One region of the Psychromonas sp. L1A2 genome, then DNA from elsewhere that is predicted to be linked to it. Evidence: riboswitches for the same ligand, from Rfam matches in the RefSeq annotation. Region 1 holds a riboswitch; the other holds the start of a gene.
What was found. Region 1 has a riboswitch for cyclic di-GMP ahead of GQR59_RS05740 (fibronectin type III domain-containing protein). Riboswitches for the same ligand answer to the same signal wherever they lie in the genome.
Positions count from the first base shown of each region.

Region 2: linked by a shared signal. The riboswitch ahead of GQR59_RS08030 (fibronectin type III domain-containing protein) and the one ahead of GQR59_RS05740 (fibronectin type III domain-containing protein) in region 1 are both predicted to bind cyclic di-GMP.

Region 1 covers NZ_WUAG01000001.1:1,302,100-1,314,459, forward strand. Annotated here, with positions in the region: gene GQR59_RS05700 (Zn-dependent hydrolase) at 1-511, shown strand, start outside; gene GQR59_RS05705 (TetR family transcriptional regulator C-terminal domain-containing protein) at 611-1,261, opposite strand; gene GQR59_RS05710 (NAD(P)-dependent oxidoreductase) at 1,567-2,943, shown strand; gene preA (NAD-dependent dihydropyrimidine dehydrogenase subunit PreA) at 2,958-4,232, shown strand; gene GQR59_RS05720 (aspartate aminotransferase family protein) at 4,360-5,697, shown strand; gene GQR59_RS05725 (CoA-acylating methylmalonate-semialdehyde dehydrogenase) at 5,740-7,233, shown strand; gene GQR59_RS05730 (PepSY domain-containing protein) at 7,935-8,501, shown strand; gene GQR59_RS05735 (DMT family transporter) at 8,857-9,711, shown strand; cyclic di-GMP riboswitch class I at 9,901-9,985, shown strand; gene GQR59_RS05740 (fibronectin type III domain-containing protein) at 10,071-10,667, shown strand; gene GQR59_RS05745 (mechanosensitive ion channel family protein) at 11,597-12,360, opposite strand, start outside.
Region 2 covers NZ_WUAG01000001.1:1,865,374-1,877,733, reverse strand. Annotated here, with positions in the region: gene GQR59_RS08065 (DEAD/DEAH box helicase) at 1-827, shown strand, start outside; gene yqfB (N(4)-acetylcytidine aminohydrolase) at 978-1,304, opposite strand; gene GQR59_RS08055 (methyl-accepting chemotaxis protein) at 1,508-2,950, opposite strand; gene GQR59_RS08050 (hypothetical protein) at 3,504-3,995, opposite strand; gene GQR59_RS08045 (DUF3297 family protein) at 4,769-5,017, shown strand; gene GQR59_RS18840 (hypothetical protein) at 5,169-5,294, opposite strand; gene GQR59_RS18835 (hypothetical protein) at 5,342-5,467, opposite strand; gene nrtS (nitrate/nitrite transporter NrtS) at 5,684-5,920, opposite strand; gene GQR59_RS08035 (hypothetical protein) at 6,692-7,027, opposite strand; gene GQR59_RS08030 (fibronectin type III domain-containing protein) at 7,307-8,737, opposite strand; cyclic di-GMP riboswitch class I at 8,815-8,903, opposite strand; gene GQR59_RS08025 (methyl-accepting chemotaxis protein) at 9,360-11,261, shown strand; gene GQR59_RS08020 (hypothetical protein) at 11,598-12,056, opposite strand.

The sequences.
Region 1 (12,360 bases):
TGCCAGCTCTCAGTTGGTATTGAAGGTAGAGGAAATTGCTAAAGCACATCCTCCAGGCTGCGGCACTGTTGGCTTCATGCAAGTTACCCCTAATTCCCGTAATACTATTCCTGGTTCAATTTCTATGAGTATTGACTTACGCCATCCTATAGATGGTGAGTTAACCTTGATGGATAAAGCATTAACAGAAGCAATTGCTGAAATAGAAGCGACAGGTGTTTCTGTTGAATTAGACCCATTTTGGTATTACGAGCCTATTCACTTTAACACTGAGTGTGTTAGTGCAGTGCGCAAAGCCGCTGTTGATTTGGGTTATAGTCACATGGATATTATTGCTGGCGCTGGGCACGATGCTTGTTATGTTTCAGATTTCGCACCAACAAGTATGATTTTCACGCCATGTTTAAATGGAATTAGCCATAATGAAATTGAAAGTACGACACAAGAAGAGTGTGAGGGGGGCTGTTCAGTTTTACTTAATGCGATGCTGACAATGGCAGAGGTGGTGTAGGCGATATAATTTATTTTATATCGTTAATATTTTTTAATTTATTAAATAACAGTAAGTTAGCTAAATTAATTAACTTACTGTTATTTTATTTAAATCGCTTTAAAGCAACTTCACACCACAGCCTTTTAATACGACCTGCGTAATCAATTCTGCTCCTGTTTCAAAATCACTTTCTTCTAATTCAGTTTTGCCCATCAAAATACTGCTTTGTAGACCATAGTCAGCATACGCTTGGGTTGATGACCAGATCATAAATAATAGATGTTCAGGACTGATTGGGTTCATCCATTGTTTTGCTATCCATTCTCGAAATACCTGACAGGTTTTCATGAATTGATCTTTTAAGTCTGTTTGTAGCTTTTCACGTAAGAAAGGTGCGCCGTGTAGAAGCTCTGAAGCAAAGATACGAGATGCATTTGAATGATCTTTAGACTGTTTTACTTTAAGTATAATGTAGTGTCTAAGCGCTTCCCTTGGGTGTTGATCTGCACTCATCCCTTCCATGTCCACTAACCAAATTTTTAAAATTTGAATTAAGACTTCTTTATATAGCACTTCTTTTGTTTTGAAATAATAGAGAATATTAGACTTTGGCAACTGTGCTTGTTCTGCAATAGATGAAATAGTGGTGCCATTATATCCATATTCAGCAAAGCGTTGCTCTGCGACAGACAGAATAAGCTGCAGGTTATCTTTACGAATATCTGCTGATTTACGACGTGTGGTACTGACTTTTTTATTTTCTTTCATTTAGTTTTCTCTGCACTGTTATGTCGCAATCGGATACTTCATGGTGCGACATCATCTCATATTTTCATTTGTAAATAATAGTGATAATTATTCTCTTTTTGAGTGGTTAAATCCAAGAAAAATTCTATTCACATTTATTTCATATAAAACAAAAGCTTAACTGTTAGTTTGTTTTTTGATCTAACTTGTTGACCCTGTGGTCAGTTAGTTGGCTTGCTGATTGCATTGTCTTAATTGTAACTCAAACTTAAATTAACACTTAGACACTGGCTGATCATTAATTACCAACAGGAGAGATCATCGTGATGAATATGGACAATTCAGTAAATTATTCGCAGCAACAACTGGCATTAAATCAGATGTTTAAAGATATTAACCCCGCCCTCAGTGCCCGCCAAGCCGGCATTGAAAGTTCTCGTTGTTATTATTGCTACGATGCTCCTTGCATTAAAGCTTGCCCATCTAAAATTAATATCCCTAGTTTTATCGCTAGTATACACGCAGATGACCTGACGGGTGCTGCAAAAACCATTTACAAAGAAAATATAATGGGCGGCAGTTGTGCGCGAGTTTGTCCTACTGAAATTCTTTGTGAACAGGCTTGTGTTAGAAATAAAGAAGAAGAGAAAGCCCCTGTAAGAATTGGTTTGTTGCAACGTCACGCAACTGATAATGCTGAATTTGAAGGTCATCCTTTTGAACGTGCAGCATCGACAGGCAAAAAAATAGCAGTAGTGGGTGCAGGGCCAGCAGGCTTAAGTTGTGCTCATCGTTTGTCATTATTAGGTAATGATGTTGAAGTCTTTGAAGCAGAAGATAAGGCGGGTGGTTTAAATGAATACGGTATTGCTAAATATAAACTGACTGAAAATTTTGCACAAAAAGAAGTCGATTTCATTTTAAGTATTGGCGGTATTACCGTGCACTATGAAACTGCATTGGGTAAAGATATTACCCTAGATAAATTAAAAGAAGATTTCGATGCTGTCTTTTTAAGTATTGGTTTACAAGACACATCATCATTGTATTTAGATAACGAAGATAATGAAATGGTGATTAACTCAGTTGATTATATTAAAGAGCTACGCCAAGCAACAGATCTTGAACAGTTAACTGTCCCTAAAGATAGTGCAGTGGTGATTGGTGCGGGTAATACAGCGATCGATATCGCTTGTCAGTTAAAACGTTTAGGCACAGAAGAAGTGACGTTGGTTTACCGTCGTGGTGAAGAGCAAATGAGTGCGACTAAGCATGAACAACAAATTGCTAAAAATCATCAAGTAAGAATTAAAACATGGAGTCAACCAGAAAGCATTGATGTCGATGATTATGGCAAAGTCACAGGAATGAGTTTTCGTAAAACCTATTTAGAAGATGGCAAGCTTAAAGGCGGTGATGTGCAGTTTGATATCGCTTGTAGTGCGATTTTTAAAGCAGTAGGTCAAAAAATGGCTTACCCAGATGCAGAACAATTAATTCCGACTATAAGTAACGGAAAAATTGCTACTTTTCATAATCAATTAACCAGTATCGATGGTGTTTTTGCTGGTGGAGATTGTACTGGGGTTGGACAAGACCTTACCGTTGAAGCTGTACAGCAAGGAAAATTAGCGGCAATCGCGATTAATGAGCAACTTAATGTCTCAACTACTACACCATTACAAACAGCACTTAGCGCATAAAAGGGAGAAATAACATGGCTGACTTATCAATTGACTTCGTAGGTATTAAATCTCCTAATCCATTTTGGCTAGCATCCGCGCCGCCAACAGATAAAGCGTATAACGTTGAACGTGCTTATGAAGCAGGTTGGGGTGGTGTGGTTTGGAAAACATTAGGTGAAGATCCGGCTGCGGTGAATGTTTCTTCTCGTTATTCTGCGCTTTATGATCATAACGGTGATGTCTCTGGTTTTAATAACATTGAATTAATTACCGACCGTAGTTTAGAGATTAATTTACGTGAAATTACAGAGGTTAAAAAGCGCTGGCCAGATCGCGCATTAGTGGTTTCTTTGATGATGCCTTGTGAAGAGCAAGTATGGAAACGTATTCTTAAACTGGTTGAAGCTACGGGAGCTGACGGTGTTGAACTTAACTTTGGTTGTCCGCATGGTATGCCTGAACGTGGTATGGGTGCGGCAGTCGGACAAGTACCTGAGTATGTTGAAATGGTCACTCGATGGTGTAAACAGCACAGTAAAATGCCAGTGATTGTGAAATTAACGCCGAATATTACCGATGTACGTCTTCCTGCTCGTGCTGCTAAAAGTGGTGGGGCTGATGCGGTTTCTCTGATCAATACAATCAATTCAATTACTGGTATCGACCTTGATGCAATGTCTGCTCGTCCGATGGTGGATGGTAAAAGTACCCATGGTGGTTATTGTGGTCCTGCAGTGAAACCTATTGCGCTGAGTATGACAAGTGAGATTGCTCGTGACCCTGAAACTGCTGGTCTGCCAATTTCTGGTATCGGTGGTATTGGTAACTGGAAAGATGCGGCTGAGTTTATTGCATTGGGGGCGGGCTCTGTTCAAGTATGTACCGCAGCCATGATTTACGGATTTAACATTGTTCAAGAAATGAAAGAAGGTCTATCAAATTGGATGGACAGTAAAGGCTATGAAAACATCAATGACTTTAAAGGTTTAGCGGTTCCAAATACAACTGATTGGAAAAAGTTAAACATGAATTACAAAGTCGTTGCAACTATTGATGAAGATAAATGTATTGGTTGTGGCCGTTGTTACCAAGCTTGTGAAGATACTTCACATCAAGCTATTACGGTGACGTCTAATGATGATGGCACCAACACCTTTGGCATTATTGATGATAACTGTGTGGGTTGTAATTTATGTGAGATCACTTGTCCTGTTGATGATTGCATCACTATGGATGAACGCTCTACGGGCCAACCATATATGAATTGGATGGAAGATGTGCGTAACCCTCATAGGGAAGAAGCATAAGCAATAAGCTTAACTGAGGCAATTACCTTGATGGTTATTGATGATGATATTAAAGAAAATCAACATCACAATGAATGGCCACAAGGTAAATAAATATGACGTTAGTCAATTGATTTTGAGGTGAACAATGAACAATGAACAGTTAAATAGTGGCATTACTCAATCCCAACTCGATGCGCATTGGATGCCTTATACAGGCAACCGTGAATTCAAAAAAGACCCGCGTATTATTACCTCTGCGCAAGGTAAATATTATACCGATTCAAAAGGTCGACAAATATTCGATGGTTTATCTGGACTGTGGTGCTGTGGTTTAGGGCATGGTCGACCAGAGATAGCTGAAGCAGTGAGTGAACAACTAAAAACATTAGATTATTCACCAGGTTTTCAATTTGGCCACGTAAAATCATTCCAACTTGCAGAGCAAATTGCTGATTTTATGCCTAAGGGACTTAATCGCGTTTTCTATACCGGGTCGGGTTCTGAAGCGGCTGAAACGGCATTAAAAATGGCTCGTGGTTATTGGCGTAAAAAAGGCATGGCCAGTAAAACTAAATTAATTGGACGTGGTTTAGGTTATCACGGCAGTAATTTCGGTGGTATTTCAGTAGGTGGCATTGGTGGTAATCGTGCTTTGTTTGGTCCTGCCGTTGAAGCAGATCATCTACGCCATACACTCTTACCTGAAAATTTATTCTGTAAAGGTCAACCTAAAGCTGGAGCAGAGTTAGCCAATGAATTAATAGATCTGATTGCACTACATGACGCCTCTAATATTGCCGCAGTAATTGTTGAGCCGTTATCTGGATCGGGCGGTGTTATGCCACCTCCTATCGGTTATTTAAATCGTTTACGTGAAATATGTGATGACAATAATATCTTACTTATTTTCGATGAAGTGATTTGTAGCTTTGGCCGCATGGGCGAAAACACGGGCGCTGAAGCTTTTGGTGTTGTGCCAGATATTATTAACATCGCTAAACAAGTGACGAACGGCACTATTCCAATGGGCGCTGTAATTGCGAAACAAGAAATATACGATACTTATATGGACCAAGGTGGCCCAGAATATATGGTTGAGTTTCCTCATGGCTATACTTATTCAGCTCATCCCGTGGCTTGTGCCGCTGGCATTGCAGCCTTGGATATATTGAAACAAGACAAACTAGTTGAACGTGTTAAAGCACTCAGCCCTTACTTTGAAAGTGCAGTACATAGTTTAAAAGGCTGTAAGTATGTTACTGACATTAGAAACTATGGTTTCTCTGCTGGTTTTAGCATTGAACCTTTTCCTGGTGAACCTGCATTACGTCCTTATCAAATTGCTATGAAAATGTGGGAAAAAGGATTTTATGTCCGTTATGGCGGTGCAACGATTCAATTAGGTTTGCCTTTTACCAGTGAAAAAGAAGAGATCGATTCTCTGATCAATGCACTTGGTGAAACTTTTAATGAAATAGCGTAGAAAATTAAACGAGTTGGCATTAATAGCCACATGGAGATTTTTATGACACAAGTAGTAGGCCACCTTATTGATGGCGAAATAGTAAATGACAATGATCAAACACAAGATGTTTTCGACCCTGCGCTAGGTGCAGTGGCAACGCAAGTTGCATTAGCTTCTAAAGAGACAGTTGAACTTGCGATTGCATCGGCACAGAAAGCCTTTCCCGAATGGCGTAATACACCGCCTTTAAAACGTGCTCGAGTGATGTTTAAATTTAAAGAGTTGTTGGAAACTAATAGAGATAAAATTTGCCACTTATTAGGCAAAGAGCATGGCAAAATTTTACATGATGCTGCAGGTGAGTTACAGCGAGGCATCGAGAATGTTGAATATGCTTGTGGAGCACCGGAGTTATTAAAAGGTGAACACAGTAAGAACGCAGGGCCAAATATTGATTCATGGAGCGAATTACAACCTTTAGGCGTGGTTGCTGGTATTACGCCTTTTAACTTTCCTGCCATGGTGCCGATGTGGATGTTCCCGTTAGCGATTGTATGTGGTAATTGCTTTATCTTAAAACCTTCAGAAAGAAACCCGAGTGCCACTTTATATATTGCACAGTTATTACATGAAGCGGGGTTACCAAAAGGCGTTTTAAATGTGGTTAATGGTGATAAAGAAACCGTTGATACATTATTAGCAGATACTCGTATTAAAGCGGTTAGCTTTGTAGGGTCAACACCTATTGCTGAACAAATTTATACTAAAGCAACGGCTAACGGTAAACGTTGCCAAGCTCTAGGTGGTGCTAAAAACCACGCCATTATTATGCCTGATGCAGATATGGATAACGCCGCTAACCAGCTATTAGGCGCCGCATTCGGCTCATCTGGCGAACGTTGTATGGCATTGTCGGTTGTTGTTGCTGTAGGTGATAAAGCGGCAGATGACTTGATTGCAAAAATGACCGTTTCGATGAAAGAGTTAAAAGTAGGGGCATTTGATAATACTGATAATGACTTTGGTCCTTTGATTACTAAACAGCACCAAGAAAAAGTAATAGGTTACATTGATAGTGCGGAACAACAAGGTGCTGATATTGTTGTTGATGGGCGTTCGTTGAAAGTAGAAGGTTATGAAAGTGGCTATTTTGTTGGCGCCACTTTAATTGATAAAGTTGAAGCTGAAATGGATAGTTATAAAGCTGAGATATTTGGTCCGGTTTTACAAGTCATGCGTGTAAAAACGATGGAACACGCAATGCAGTTAATCAATGACCATGAATACGGTAACGGCACTTGTATTTTCACCCGTGACGGTGAGGCTGCTCGTTATTTCTCTGACAATATTGAAGTGGGTATGGTGGGGATTAATGTGCCATTACCTGTACCGGTTGCTTACCACAGTTTTGGTGGTTGGAAACGTTCGTTATTTGGTGATTTACATGCCTATGGCCCTGATGGAGTTAAGTTTTACACTAAACGTAAAACCATCACACAACGCTGGCCATCAAGTGGTGTTAGAGAAGGTGCAAATTTCGCTTTTCCTAGCTAAGGTTTAATGGCGAAATTTCTATTCATTGAGTGTTCGAATGTCTAGCCCTTGTTTGTTGAATACAAATAAGGATTTTTTATTGTCTAAAATTAACCGTTAGGGAAACTTAATGGTAGGCACTGTAATGATATTAATTCATGTTATAGCAGTAAAATAAATAGCTTATCTATTTTACTGGTTAAAACAGCCCACTTCCTCGTTGTAAATTTCGTAAAGGGAACGGCCATTAAAGCATTAACCTCTTTTGGTTAATTCTCCGATAGACGATTAACGAAGTTAATCTTTGAAAGACTCAATTTACGCCTTGAATTGAATTGTTTTTTCAGCGCAAAATGTAGATAACATATTTAATGTAATCGGTATTAAATACTTTTTTTAGTTTTTAGCAAAACGTAAATACGCCATGGTAAATAGAGTACCTTATTCATTTTTCAGGACCAATTAAGTTAGCGAATAGTTGAGTTAAGCAACTATTTCCCTTAACTCAAGGTCGACACTATCACATCGATAAACCTTCTCACATTATTCCCAACAAACCATTTATAATTCTATTTATTCAATCTCCTATTAAAAATAATAAAACTCATTGAATATCAAGCAAATGTAAATTACTGTGCCCGCTGATTTAAATCAGTAGGCTGCAAATGAGTTATTCTACAGCCATATTAGACAACAATAAAAAGAAGCAGAGGAAATGACTAATGGAAAAAATAAATCGTTCTTTATTAATTAAAATTCATGCATTGCTAGCCGCCTTTATCTTACCAGTGGCAATTATGTTTTTTGTGACTGGCGCGCTTTATACTTGGGGTATAAAAGGTGGCTATGAGACAGTTACTCAGGAATTACATCTTAAAAGGCCAATCCAAGGAGAGCTGACAGAGCTCATGGTATTAGCAAAAAACGAATTGAAAAGACAAAATGTGGCTATGCCATCGGGTAAAGCTAAAATCAAAAAAATGGGTTCAGCCTTTCAGCTCGAATGGAGCGGTTCAGATATTAATGTTATTTTAGCGCCTACATTTCAACCATTAATTGCCACACTAACAATAGAAGAGACTAGTTGGTATCGACAATTTGTACAATTACATAAAGCAAAAGGCGGAACTCCCTTTAAAGTGTACGCTACTGCCTTCGCTATTGGGTTACTATTAATACTTATTTCAGGTTTTATTCTTGCTTTGCAATTGCCAAAGCTACGTCAGTTAACCATCGTTTCTACTTCTTTGAGTGTTGTATTGTTTATTGCGATGGTTATAAGCAGTTAAGACTAATATCAGCACGTTTAACTCGTTAGGGTATCCGACCATTTATACGTTGCTTCATTTTGCTGTGCTTCGTCAATGGCCGGTCACTATGATTGTCCCCTTTGTTAATATAACTAACAACCATCATATAAGAGTATATTTGCAGATAATGCCAGTAAACTGATCGCTATTTTACCTTTGAATGAAATTGATCCAGTTTAAATTAAAGTTAGCGTTTATTTAACTTTGTTAGCATCAGCGTTGCCCCCTCTATAGATTGATTTTATAACTTGCTTAAATCCTCTATTTCAATACGCTAGCTGTTTTCAATATATGCGGTAAACTGTGCGGCCTAATTATTTAAAATGGATTTTATATGGGTTATTTATTATCAGTGACATTGCTTTGGGCTTTCTCATTTAGCTTGATTGGCGTTTATTTAGCGGGCCAAGTAGATGCTTGGTTTAGTGTGTTTATACGAATTGCACTGGCAACTTTATTGTTCTTACCTTTCCTTAAAATTAAAAAAATACCATGCTCAATGGCAGTAAAAATCATGCTTATCGGCGCTGTTCAATTGGGGATGATGTATATTTTTTATTATCATTCTTTTTTGTATTTGTCTGTTCCTGAAGTCTTGCTGTTTACTGTCATGACGCCAATTTATGTGACTTTGTTAAATGATGCGATGAGTAAACGTTTTAATCCTCAATGTTTGCTTGTGGCTGTTATTGCGGTATTTGGTGCTGTTGCGATACGCTATGAAAACATTAACTCGGATTTTTGGTTTGGTTTGTTATTAGTACAAGGAGCGAATATTTGCTTTGCAATAGGGCAGGTGACTTATAGTCGTTTAATGATTAACAGCACTATTGACCATAAAACGGTATTTGGTTGGTTCTTTGTCGGTGCTCTCTGCGTGGCAACGCTTTGTTATCTTTTATTTGGTAACGCAGATAAGTTACCAACAACCAGTACACAGTGGGGAGTGCTTATATACTTAGGAACGATTGCCTCGGGCTTAGGCTATTTTGGGTGGAATAAAGGGGCAACTTTAGTGAATATTGGGACACTCGCTGTGATGAATAATTTACTGATCCCTGCCGGTATAGTGGTCAATGTAATTATTTGGAATAAAGAGGCAGATTTGTTAAGGCTTAGTGTTGGTGCTTGCATCATGTTAGTTGCATTATTGCTTAATCATTACCTTAATGAAAAGAAAATAAAATAGTCTTTAAGGGGAAGTAAATATTGTACTTTTTATGATATTTGTTTTCTTTTTATACTACTTTTTGATTATAAATTGAACTTATTCTTTGTATTTTCAAATTCAAGCTCTATAATCTGAGTTAACTGATTTATAAATAATCTAATGCACTAACGCAATTATGCACTTGATTCAGTAATTACAATATTATTAGCTAGAAAAAGGCAAGTTAGGGGAAACCTTAATACGCAAAACCACCGACCTGTAGATTAACGTCAATGGCAGCGGAGTTACCGAGGCAATGGTACATTTTATACCTCTCTTTATTTTTCTTCTGTTATATAAAAATTTCTGAATCATCAATTTTGTTGGAGACAAAACTGATGATTTTCAAACACCTGTTACTTAGAACTTCGCTACTACTTTGCACTACTTTTTTATTCGCTTGTGGTGGATCTTCTGGCTCTAGTAGCTCAGTTAGCACAGAGGAAAAAACATCTGAGGAATCTAGTGTCGAAGAAGTTATTATCGATGAAGAAATAGTCGCTGCTCCTTCAGATGAAATTGTAGAAGAAGATAACGTTATTACAGATGAAGCGGATGTTGATATTGATGATATTTTTGTCTCTATTCCAACGGGGGAATCATTGGAAGAAGAGTTAGTGATACCTGATGACACTAATTCAGAGTCCTCATCAGATGAGGAGCTGGTTTCTACGCCTGTTGATGAAGATGAAAGCGAAGACGAAATTGTAAACTTGAATATTACATGGGACGATAATTCTGACAATGAAGTTGAATTCATAATTGAGCGCCGCATGGAGTCTGAAGTAGATTATGATGCAACTTTTTATGTTGCTGAAAATATCACATCATACGATGACTTAGATGTTCAAGCAGGTGAAACTTATTGTTACCGTATTAGTGCGTCGAATAGCGCAGGTGATTCTCCATCATCAGAAAAATGTATCACGCTTTAATAATTGTTTAAATTATTAAAGATTAGCCTGTTTGACGTTGTCAGTCATTCTGGCTAATCATATGAGTATTTCATGTAAAGACAAGTGCTCCTATTACTTCAAAATGTTAATCACTGACCACTAATCACTAATCACTAACCACTAACCACTAACCACTAACCATCAGTAACCGTTAATTACCAGTCCTTAATTTTCTACCTTTAATTATCTGTCTTTAATGAGCAATTTCTGACCCTGACATTCTGCTTATTTTTTAATTTAATCATTCTATTTTTTATACCGATTACATTAAATAAGTGATCTAAATTTTACGCTGGAAAAATGACTTAGTTTAAGGCGTAAATTGAGGCCTTTCGAAGATTAACTTCGTTAATCGTCTATCGGTTAATTAATACCAAAAGAATTAATAAGGTGATCATTCTTGCTGGTTAAAATCCCCCCTAACTGCGTTGTGAGTTTTGAAGTGAGAACAACTATCTCCTACAACTCACACCTTATTAGTGTTAATTTTTCCTGCGCAATCTCTGATCACTTATTTAATTCCATTGGTATAACTAAAACAGGTTAATTCATTAATGGCTGTTCCCTTTACGAAATTTACAGCGAATAAATAAGTTATTTTACAGGTTAAAAAATTAACGTTTGTATGGTGATTTTGGTAATGAGAATAACTAGTTACTGCAATCAATACCTTGCTATCATTCATTTTCCCTAACACCTAAATAGAACATTTATTTATCCAGATTGGTATTACACCTTAATTTTTTGAATACTGGTAGGTGCATTTAAGAGGGGAGAGCTAACAAAGTAAGATAAGCAGATATTATTAAGCTAATTTTGTTTCAATTAAAGATAATTGGTTTTATTTTAGGCATAAAAAAAGGCCGAATATTTAATATTCGACCTTATTAATAAGCGTTTAAATTAGCTTATTTATGTAAATGAACATCCATTTGTGGGAAAGGAATACTAAGTCCTTCAGTCGCAAATGTTTTGTATACATTTTCATTCATCGCAAAGAATACACTCCAGTAATCTGGTGCTTGTACCCATGCACGAACAGTAAAGTTAACAGAGCTGTCAGCAAGAGCTGAAACTACAATAACTACTTCTGGATCTTTTAATATACGAGCATCTGCATCACACATTTTTTTGATTACAGCGCGAGCTTTATCGATATCATCACCGTATGCAATACCAATAGTCCAATCTACACGACGTTTTTCTTCCGTTGAAAAATTAGTCATTGAACCTGTTGATAAACCGCCATTTGGTAGAATGATAGTTTTGTTATCACCTGTTTTTAAAATGGTATTAAAGATTTGAATTTCTTTAACTGAACCAGCATGGCCTTGAGCTTCAATGAAATCACCTACTTTGAAAGGTTTGAATAACAAGATCATTACACCACCTGCAAAGTTTTGCAGTGTGCCAGATAATGCCATACCTATTGCTAAACCAGCTGCTGCTAAAATCGCAACGAACGAAGTCATTTCGATACCTAACATGCCAAGTACAGTAATACCTAACATTACTTTCAGTATCATACCAGTAAGACTATTTAAAAATGGTCTTAATGATGCGTCAACATTACTTTTAGTCATGACTTTATTTAAGCCGCTTAAAAGCAACTTAATAATCCACGAACCAACAATCCAAACGACCACTGCTGCGATCAATTTAGGTCCATATA
Region 2 (12,360 bases), 560 kb from region 1:
ATGCAATCAAACTCGATAAAGTAAAAACCTTAGTCTTAGATGAAGCCGATCGTATGTTAAGTCTAGGCTTTACTGACGAATTAACTTCGATACTTGCTTTATTACCAGTACAAAAACAAACTTTATTATTTTCAGCAACCTTTCCTGAACAAGTAAAGTTATTAACCGAAGCATTACTTAATGATCCAATTGAAATTCAATTACAAAGTGCTGACTCAAGTACCTTAGTACAACGAGTATTTACAGTAAACAAAGGCCAGAAAACGGCTCTATTAGCACATTTGATTAAATTACATAACTGGCAACAAGCTTTAATATTTGTAAATGCTAAAAACAGCTGTAATCATTTAGCAGATAAACTCGCTAAACGTGGTATTACTGCTGAAGTTTTTCACGGTGACAAAGGGCAAGGCGCTCGTACTCGTGTGCTTGATGCTTTTAAAGCTGGTGAAATTCAAGTATTAATTGCTACCGATATTGCTGCCCGTGGTTTAGACATCGATAAACTACCTGTTGTAATCAACTTTGATTTACCAAGAAGTCCATCGGATTATATGCATCGTATAGGGCGAAGTGGCCGTGCTGGTGAAATCGGCTTAGCGTTATCTATTATTGACCATGAAGATTATCATCACTTCAACGTAATTGAAAAAAAGAACAAATTACGCCTTGAAAGAGAACAAATTGCAGGCTTTGAAACGGTTGAGTTTGTTAAAGATGTATTTGCTTCAGGTGATAAACCGATGGCTAAACCTGAAGGTACGGGTAAGAAAAAGAATAAAAAACAACCGCAAATTAATGCAGATATTTGGCTAGGAAATAGTTAATTTCTACTAAATTGAACCGATAGACAAGGATAGGATTTTATGAAATTTCTTTCCTTGTCCTATCTACCCTATTGAACTATTAGAATGATTCAATACAAAAAATGAAATCAAGAATAATACAAATTCTTTAACTGCTTACTCGAAGTGGTTTTATACTATTTGTTCTTTTATTAATTCATATGAAATAACATATAAATGGCGAATACCTGGATAGATTTCTTTGATGACATTTTTTAGTTCTGATAGCGTCATATTCTCTTGTTTTGCATGACTATCTGATAAATCAGAAAATAAAATAGCTTCAACTGATTCTATTTTTAATGCACAAAACCATCGATTATGTTCATAAGTTGAAACTTGCACAATACTTCCTGGTAGATAATCCTTCTCGGCATCATCTCTAATAGTTAAGGTTTTTTTACCAGATAAAATATCAGCTTCAAAACGCTCAAAAAAAGTGATTGCCGTTAGACTCAAAATTAATACCTCATATTTTAATATCGTCAATAATACACTAGTGGGTTGTATCATCACATTATTTGATGCTTTAAAGTTATACCCATTACATTAAATAAGCGTTCTAAATTTGTAAGAGAATTGAAGAATAAAGTATGCACTGCATTAACAGTGCATACTCACTACCGTCTTCAACTATTTTTATTTATAGTCTTTTTATATAATTATGAAGTACGGTAATGGGCTAATATTCGTCCTAAATTCTCAGTGCCATTTGATAAATTGTTAGTGCCTAATGAAGACTGATGTGCAAAATCACGAATAGAGTTCGATTGATCTCGAATTCCACTGAGTTCGGATGAAATATTATTAGCTACGGAGCTTTGTTCTTCTGACGATGTCACAATATGAAATGTCATTTCGATTACAGCTTGCGAAGACTCTGCGATGGCGTTGATATCAGTGCCTATCTCTTTGATCAAAGCAGTACTGGTTTGTGCCTGTTCGACTGTATTATTAGTAATGTTTGATATGTTATTCGTTTCAGACTGTAGGTCACTGATCATCGCCTGAATCTCAACTGTCGCATCTTGTGTGCGACTTGCTAGCGTTCTAACCTCATCGGCAACGACAGCAAATCCTCGACCCATTTCGCCCGCTCGAGCGGCTTCTATAGCAGCATTAAGCGCTAACAAGTTAGTTTGATCAGAAATTGAGTTAATCGTTGTAATCACTTCATCTATTTTTGTCGCATTTGCTTTTAATGTAGCCACTGAATAAGACGTTTCTTCAATGTAATTCGATAATTGTTGTATCTCACTAATAACAAGTCGAACTCGGTTATCGCTCTGTTTGATATGGTCAGAATTTTGTTCAACGTGTTTTGAAGCACTTTGTGAAATACTAGTCACTTCTTGTGAAGAAGCAGTCATTTCTTCCATTGCTGTTGCTACTGAATCTAATGAAGTATATTGCTGATTAATTTGTTGTTCACTTTGTTTGCTATGTTGTGCAATTTCAGACGAAGTATTATGTAACATTGATGTATTTTCTTTTACCGTATCAACGAGCTCAGATAACGTATCCATTGCCTTATCAAGTGAAGCACCAATAGTACCGAATTCATCGCGCCCTTCTATGAAGCCTAAACGAGAAGTTAAATCGCCTTTTATAATCTTTAACGTCGTATCCCACAGAACCCATAATGCACCACTGAGGAATGTTGCAGTCCAATAAAGAATGAGCCCTAATGGTAAAACCCACAAAAATGATAAAGCTAATGAATATAAGGCTTGTTGCTTCATTTCTTGTTCTAAAGAAGAAACAGATTCCGTGAGTGATGCAAATTGTTGAGATGTAATTTTAGTAACTGCAGTGACTTGCTCTCCTTGACGATATGACTCTTTAGAAGCTGATGTTAGTTGAACGCCTAATGACGTTAATTTGTCGAGTTGCTTGGTTGCTTCTAATGCCTGTACCATTCCCGTTAACCGTTGTTCAACAGTTGTCATAGATTGCCTTTCTATTTGCGTTAATGTTTTCTGATAACTATTGATAGATACACTACTTAATACGATGAAAAATAAGCCAAAAATAACCCAAAACTTATCGTTAAGAGACATTTTAATAAATAATTTATCGACATTTCTAAACTGAACTTCTTTCATAATATTTCCATATATTGATGTAATATTGTCGCTTCAGCGAGCAAAAAAGTAATTATCCAAATTAAATTAAAGTTATTGTTAAATGATAATTTGGAACTTAACATGCTGATTAAGCGAGAAAAACGGTATGTTTCTATGATGCTAGTATATTCAGTCTAATCATCAATCTACCTCTAAAGTGTGACTTTAGTCACTGTGGTTAAATTAATAATTATTTCATCCTGCTTGCTAACAAAATATGTTGTTATTCACTTTATCTTGCTCATTTAAAGTTTATAACTAGCTAATTTTATTGTTTTTTATTAACACAAAAGCGTTGCTTCAATGGAGGGAGTTGTTTTGTTTTCAATTATTACTTTGACCAAAGGTGACTTTCACTACTAAGTAAATTAATAAAATATTGAATTAGTAAATTAGTGAATTAGTGAATTAGTGAATTTCGAAGAAGTAGTATCAAGATCATCAATGAGTATCGTGTTTGAAGCAGGTAACAATTCTTCTTAATGTAAAATTTAACCCGAATAAATACTTTAAAAGGTATATAGGAAGATATTTATTGATATAAAGCCTCTCGTTTGGACACAAGACAAATTGAATCACCTTGAGGAGTAAGATAAATATTTACCGCACCAGATTCATTTTCAAGTAATAACGTTTTATCGTTCATCGTACCTTTGTACTTAAATCCTTGAAAGGTATCTTCACGAGCGACCAAGCAGGCTTTAGGTAGAGCATATGTTTCTACATAAAATACATCACATTTACCTGATATAGTCTGTGCCGCAGCGATTGTGACATGGGAATCGCCGTCACTATAGCCTTTTGATGTCAAACTTGAGTACATACGTTGATCTGCTTTATCTGTGTTCCAATAAGCATGAGTTGTATGTTTTTTATTACCAATTATAAAATCTGAAGCAATTTTAAGTTGTGGAAGACAAGTATTGAAATTATTTTCTTTTGCGATATTAACAATTGAGGTTTCTTGACCTGCCAACACGGTGGTTGAGACCAATAATGCAAGGCAAACACACAAATTTTTCATTATTACTCTCAGTATAAAACCAAATAAATAGACTCGTTTTATTGAGCTAATAGTTAATTTTTCAATGTTTAATGTTTAGTAGGTCGTATAGAAGACGAGCAAGGGGATTAAAATTCGATATTCAACACCTAACTACAAGATTACGTTAAATATATTCCCATATCAACAACATAAAATAAAAATAAACATTAAACCATAGAAACACAAAAACAAGATATTAATAACGACAGTTAATTTAATTATTAAGAAAGGTGTTAATGTATTAGTTATCTGATTTTTAATACCGATTATATTAAATAAAGACTCATTTATAGTTTAATGAATATCGCTTAATAGCATTTAGTTTGCAGTACGCGAAGTTTATAAAACAGGACGGTGATTTAATTAAAGTATCTTTACTTATTCATTGAATATCTACATCAGCAACTGCATCACTCAAAGGATCTGCTATACCAATAAAGACGAATAATAAAATACAAGGTTTTCTATTTATAAATATCATTTGATTTTATTTTTAATTGGGATAATAAATTGCTATTGGTAATGAAAATACTAACTAATAAAATATCTTATTTATCTGGATATTGAGCAAAAATAGCTGAGATAAAACAATATTAATTTTCATCCTGTTATGAAGTTTTTAAGGCCTCCTATTTCTGCTTTTACTATAAATAAACAAAGGTTAAAATAAGGTTAAATTTATAAATACATTTCTTGAGCGTTTTTATTATATTGCTTACAATGACGCACTTTTATTTACTACAGGCATAAATATGAACGATACTAAATCAAAACCAGCTCTACCTGATCGCTTTTCTGGCAACCCACGCAGCCCTCACCATATCGCTGAAATTTTTGAATATGAGGTTGGTATTCGTTTTAATGGAAAAGAACGTTTTGATGTTGAAGAATATTGTATTAGTGAAGGTTGGGTAAAAGTCGCTGCACATAAAGCACTAGACCGTCGTGGAAACCCACTACTAGTGACGAAAAAAGGGACTGTTGAAGCTTTTTATCGTTAGACGTTATTAAAAACGAATATTAATTATTTTCATTTTTATCAATATATCGTTTATCTTATTCAAAACTAACAAAGGTGCTGACTACAGTACCTTTGTTAATTAAGACATGATTAATGATCAAATCTTAATACGGAACAAATCACTATCACTACTATTGTGGTGGCCCTGCGTCAGTATTACAACCACCTTCAGATTCTGAAGCGCCAAGGTCACGTATTTTCCAACCACTAATCGGTAATTCACCATTACTTTCATATGAACCATATAATGCATCCACATCAGCAGCAAAACCATAAATAGATGAATGCTCCTCTCCCGTATCATCTAATAACAGCTAGTATAGAAGTGATGATGGTATGTCCCATTTTCTGCGTGCCCTCCACACATGTCGACATCATATTGCTCTGCTATAGGTGCTAAAGTATACCATTGGTCAGTACCTAAACTCATGGCGTCACCCAGTTAAAGACAGCAACACCGTTAACCATCAATCCAAGTGTATTTAGTCCTATTTCAAAACCTCATCATCAGATAGATCAGTTGAGATTGCAGGTAAATAAGCTTCATAAATAGAGCTCAATAATATGACAGAATAAAAGTATATTTTTTAAAAAGCAGGTTGATTAAATAGCTTTTAAATAAGGAGTTTTGCCAATATATTTTATTCTATTTCTCACGATTCTGCAGTGCTTTAACAGCAGAATAAGTTGATACCCCATAAGGAACACAGTAAGTCAGTATAATTTGAACAAAGCGATTAAGATCTAAATCCATTCGTGAAATAGCACTGCCATGATTTATTAAAGCAAGTAAAGTTCCTACGAACAATGCAACTTTCAAGGCTGGTTTAACGATTTTTGGAGTAAAGGCTAAATCTAGAAATCCAGAAGCTTGTTTAGTCATGATCAATATTCCTAATTATTTAATATTTAAGAATAATACACAAAATATTCTAAGCAGCTACCATTCATATGGTATTCATATGGTATTCATATGGTACTCACATAGTATTCTTGTAGTTTTTATTTAGTTTTATAAGCTCAGAAAGTGAAGTACCCAGGCCCAAAAGAGTAGAATTACTTGTAGAAATAAGAGAAAGAACAGAAAATTTAGAATAAAAAATTAAGTTAATTTCCTTACACATATGTCCGTTATACTAATGGAATTAAATAAGTGATCAGAGATTGCGCAGGAAAAATTAACACTAATAAGGCGTGAGTTGTAGGAGATAGTTGTTCTCACTTCAAAACTCACAACGCAGTTAGGGGGATTTTAACCAGTAAGAATGATCACCTTATTAATTCTTTTGGTATTACCGTTCAAGGTGATTTGTTCAATAGTTAGCGAGTCAAATTAAGGTGCAACCTGATGGCAATAACTAGTCCTTACCAAAGGCTTCAACAAATAATTGCTTTTCAAGCTAGCAATCTAGAAGGAAAGAAGTGAAGTAAACATCTTAGTTGTTAGAAAGTGTCGATTTATCCGTTAGATCTTCCTCTTTATGCTTAGAATCTCTCCTCTTCACTCTTTGCTAATAACTGTTTGCTAATAACTGTTTGCTAATAACTGTTTGCTAATAACTGTTTGCTAATAACTGTTTGCTAAATTTTACAGCTTGAATGGTAACGGGTACCTAGAATCATTACTTAAATAAACTAATTTGTATTTAACAACTTAAGAAAGAGCAAAACCTAAACCTGCGATAATAAAAGTAAACAGAAGTTGAACTCCAATACTGATCCCTGCAAGTACAAAGCCGGTAACCGTATTTGTTTTGAATAACCAAGAAAAGAAAATACCTGTAATAATAAAAGCAATAACACTTGGGAAGATACCTTCACCAATAAAAAGTGCCACTAAGATACTGGCTATAATTGAAAGAACCACTGCGATAAAGCAAACGCCTATCGTAGCACCTTCAATTTTTAAAATATGTGCACCAATTTTTATTGGTATCGCCGTAAAAAAAAAGAGCATAGCAAATAAAAAAAGAATAATGATAATATCCATATTTAACCTTATATGAAGTAAATTCAACCAATAAAAATAAAGTCAAACTTATTGAACACTTCTATCACAGAATTTATGTAAACAACAATAAAACCAATGGTATATTAGCAATAGAATTAATTTAGTTAAAGATATAAATTTGACATTTATCATATAAGTGAAAGGTAGAGCCTATTAAACTCTCTCTCTACGTCAATTTTAAAAGTAAAATTAAACACATAAAAAAACCGAATCACATAGATTCGGTTTTTAATATTCTTTATATTAAAATTGGTTATCTTAATATAGTGTTAATCCAGCAAATTTAAATGCACTGTAACCACCTAATATACCGGATGGACGAATACTCAGATTTAACTCACCTTCAAATTCAATATCCACTTTCATTTTTTTCCATGAATAACCTGAACTTAATTCTATAAACTCACTTTGATCGTTAATGATAACTTCTATCAGAGCAGTTTCTCTAGACCAAGCACCGGCAGAAAAATATAACGATACAATATTGATTTGCGATTCACCACTTTCTAACTTAATCGTGACACCATTTTCTTCATTCCAACTCATTAACTTATAACCTGAATGGGTCACATCGTTTTGTATAATAAATTTATAAGTATTAGATGACGTTCTGTTAGTACCAAAATATGAAATGCTTTCTACACTTGCATCTGAAAATTCATCATTACCTTTTTGCATAGCATATGTTGTAAACTCAACGCTTGAGACATCAATAGTGGTGTCAACACCTGTGTCTACAGACAACAAAGATGCATATTGAATCGGTTCTTCAATATCAACTTCTTCAATGAATACTGGATCATTAATGACAATACCTGCAAACATTAAACCACTATATCCACCTTGGTCTTTATCAGTTGTTATTGTTATCGGCACGGTTCCATCAAAAGTAATGTCAACACTAATATACTGCCATGAGTAACCTTTTGGTAAGGTAATATACTGCTCAGTATCCCCTACTGTTACAACAATAGATGAAGTTTCGTTAGTCCAAACACCAGCTTGCATATAGAGGGTTGCAACTTGTTTCCCTCCATTAGATTTCATATCAAATGACAGTTTGTTATTACTATTAAACCCCATATAGGTATAGCCATTGACTAAATCATTCCCATTTTTTTGAAATACAAAATAGTCGCGTGAATACTCTTTAGCTTGCCCATTATCGACATAAAACTCAGTATTGTAGATGCTACTATCACTGTAGAATTCATTATAAGTTTCATCATTTTTAAATGAATAGAATTTTTTATCATCAAGCTCGATAGTTGTTGGTTTACTGATAAATTGATGGGTGATTGATATATCAGTATAAGAATATATTGGATCAGTTGATTTACTTGGTATTTTAGGTGTAATGATGTCTGTTTCACTTTCATCTATCACCGCTAAACAAGATTCTTCCGATGGACTTTCACCAGCTTGATTATAAGCAATGATACGATAACAGTAAGTTTCATCGAGAATTACATCTGAGTCAGTATAAGAACTAACATTTGCTGCCAGTGTTGAAATACTTTCAAATTCGCCATTCGCTAAAAGACGTTTTTCTACAATGAAACCGTCCTCATTTGAAGAACTATCAGACCAGCTTACTTGTAATGTTTCTGCCAAAATTGGGGCATTCATTAAGAATGACAATGATGTAGCTACAATAGCATTTTTTATATTAAAGTATGTTTTATTCACTTTCCTCTCCACAGGATTATCATTTGTTAATGCGGTATGGCTTATATTTTAAAGTGGAGGAAGATAACGATCATCGCCTCGGTAACTCCGCTACCATAGACATTAAAAAGTCGATAGGCCGGTGGTTTTGCGTCATAAGGTTTCCCTTATTTTGCCTTTTTCAAGCTATAACATGCAAATATTTAAATGATTTATTTTTTATATTTAAATTTATTGGCAGCTAATTAACTACCTCTAAAAAGGTAGTCTAGTAATTTTAATTTGTACAATTAATTATTAAATTAAAAACGATCCTAATTAATACAAATAGTTAAATTCACATCTAAACAAATATAAATGACGTTAACGTCGACAATGAATCCGAAAATAAAGTTAATGAACAAATAATCTTAAGGTTTATCTTGAAATATTTTTTATAAAAAACTAAAAAAATATAAAATTTAGACCTAAAACTACAGTTTTTTGAGTTTAAAATAGGTGAAATTAATAAAAAATTTAATTGTTAAGCACTTACCAAGTGCTACACTACCCCCTAATGGCTAGTTTTGTAAAAGTGACAGTTTTTGCTCAACTAACAGCTAATTCCAAGATTGCTCAACTATGACCACTTATTAAGGCTTTTATGCGTTCTTTATCTATAAAAAATCGATTAATTCTTAGTATTCTACTGACTGTGTTTGTCTCTACAGGGATTATTGCCTTTGTTTCGCAAATGAAATCTCGAGAGTTATTATTAAGTAGACTAGAAAATTCTGAATTACCCAATTTAGTTCAACGGGTATCACAGACAGTTGACGGCGAAATTTCTGAAATGAAAGCAATTACAAAAGCGATTGCAAACAACCCTTTCATTTATAGATTAATTGATAATAATAATTCTATAGAAGCAGATCGTTTACTTACTGAATATTTACAAGGCATTGCTAACAACAATTCCTTGAGCAATGCTTCGTATATAGAAAGAGATTCAGCTAAATATTGGAATCAAGATGGGTTTCTTCGTGAATTAAAAGATAATGACCATGATGGATGGTATTACAAATTTAAAAATAGTGGTTTATCAGTATCAGCAAGCACTTATACTGAAAGTGATGGCACCATTAACGTATTTGTAAATTATCAGCAAGTTAATGGACGCGGGTCTTCAGGCGTATCAAGAACATTTTCTGATATATCTGAATTATTACGTCAATTTAAAATAGAAAAAACAGGATTTGTTTACTTAGCTAATCAAGATGGTTTAGTTAAAGTACATAAAAACCGTGACTTTGCAGAAACTAAAAATGTTAGTGATATTTATCCTGATCTAGATAAACAAATATTGTTTACAAAAAAACCTTTTGCCTTCCAACAAGTAGGAGACTTTGTAATATCGACTAGTTATATTGAAAGCTTGGGTTGGTATATCATTGCTGAAGTTCCTAAAGCAGAGTTATATGCGCAACTTAATGAATCACGTAACAATATAATCATTATATTTATCGTCATTATTTTCATATTTGTTGGCCTTAGTATCATTCTTGCAAATCAACTCGTATTACCCATTAAAAAAATGGCTGATAACTTTCGTGTATTAGGTGAAGGAGAAGGTGATCTTACGAGTAAAGTTGATGAGAATGGTGCTTATGAGATTTCAGAATTAGCTAAAGGTTTTAACGCTTTTGTAGGCAACATTCGCACTGTAGTTGAAGATGTTAAATCAACGTCTTCAAATATCAAAGATGCTTCTGAAAGCGTTTATCAAGATGCAAACATATCAAAGCTTTCACTTGATAAACAGCGTGATGAAGCACACCAAGTTTCTGTTGCTATTCATGAAATGGGTTGTACGATTGCTGAAATTGCTAACAATGCAGCTGTTGCAGCACAGACAACGAATGAAGCAACAAACATGACATCACAGGCTCAAATAGTAGTTAATGAATCAACCCAAACTATTAGTCATATGGCAGATGATATGGAAGATGTTTCATCTAATATTGAAATATTAGCAAAACGAAGTGACTCAATTAGTAGTGTGCTTGATGTTATACGTGGTATTTCAGATCAAACAAATCTACTCGCGCTAAATGCCGCCATTGAGGCCGCTCGCGCAGGGGAATACGGTAGAGGTTTTGCTGTTGTTGCCGATGAAGTGAGAAACCTTGCTAAGAAGACGCATGATTCAACTGATGAAATTCATAAAATGATAACAGAACTACAAGATGGTTCTAAAATGGCAGTCGATTCAGTACATAAGAGTCGTAAACAAGCAATTCTTGGACTTGATGCCGCAAAGAAAACAAATGTAGCTTTAAATGATATCGTACAAAATGTTCAACATATCTCTGATTTGAACACTCAAATTGCAACGGCGACAGAAGAGCAATCTGCGGTTATCAATGAGATTAATGTACATGTTGTTAATATCAGCGATCGAACTGAAGAGAGCGCAGAAGCCTCGAAAAGTATTGAATCTTCGACTGATTTGTTAAAATCAATGGCTTCAAGTTTAGACAATTTAGTTAATCGATTTAAATCTTAATATTAAAAAATAATGCTTTAAACTTATGTAACTCTAATGAGAGTTGAAGTAATAATAAGGCTAATAGATAGGTATTGAATGACTAACGTAGCCAATTAAAAATGAACGGCTATTTAGCTAAACATAAATCATAAAAAAGCTTTGTTAATTATCGACTTAAGCTTAATTTCTAGGTCGATAATATAAACAAAGCTTTGACATTGAGTACTTTTATTTATTTGTTCATTCATTACTTATGAATCAATACATACCCATCAATACATACTCGCCAATATTTATTCATCGATACTTATGAATCAATTAATGTTCTTTTAATGCCAGGGTTTATAGCAAAAGCTATTTACGTTTTTCAGTTAAGAATAAGAAAACACCTAATGACGTTAACAGGAATGCAGTACTCATTATAATGGCCACGGGATAATAAAGATTGCCAGCTAAATCTAACTGGCTATATTTAATCACCATGATCAACCCTTCTAGTGCTAAAGCGACGCACACAGTACCAATAAAACGAGGTAATGTTCCACGCAACGTTTCTATCGCATCTTTTTTATTCTCGTCTTCAGGTTCTGAATATTCTTTATGAATAATTAACGCTAATTCAAAAACGGCCAATGCAATAATAGCGGTATTAATCCCCTTTAATAAAAGCTCAGTAAGGTCAACTTGGTTAATAATGCCATCTATAAGATGTTGGAATAAAGAGAAAATAATCGCTGCAGCTAGCCCAAAAAAGATAATAGTAAGTACTTTTGAGAAAAAATTTCTCATAAATGTAGCAATCGTATTGTTCATTGTATCCTCTAGTAAAACATAAAATGTAAGTTGCCGTTAATACACGTGAAAAGCATTTAATGAGTTCTTAAGTAGTTTTTATCTTCTTACTCATTTGTTTTTCATAAATATTTTTATTTTAAAAATAACTTGTTATCAGCCTGTATGACTCCTCCCTCCTGTTTTATCAAATAATGAAGTTATACCAATCACTCACATTAAATATGTTATTTAAATTTTACGCTGGGAAAAGAGTTCAACTCAAAGCGTAAATTGAGCCTTTCGATGAATTACAATGAGTAGATGGGCTGTTTTAACAAGTAAA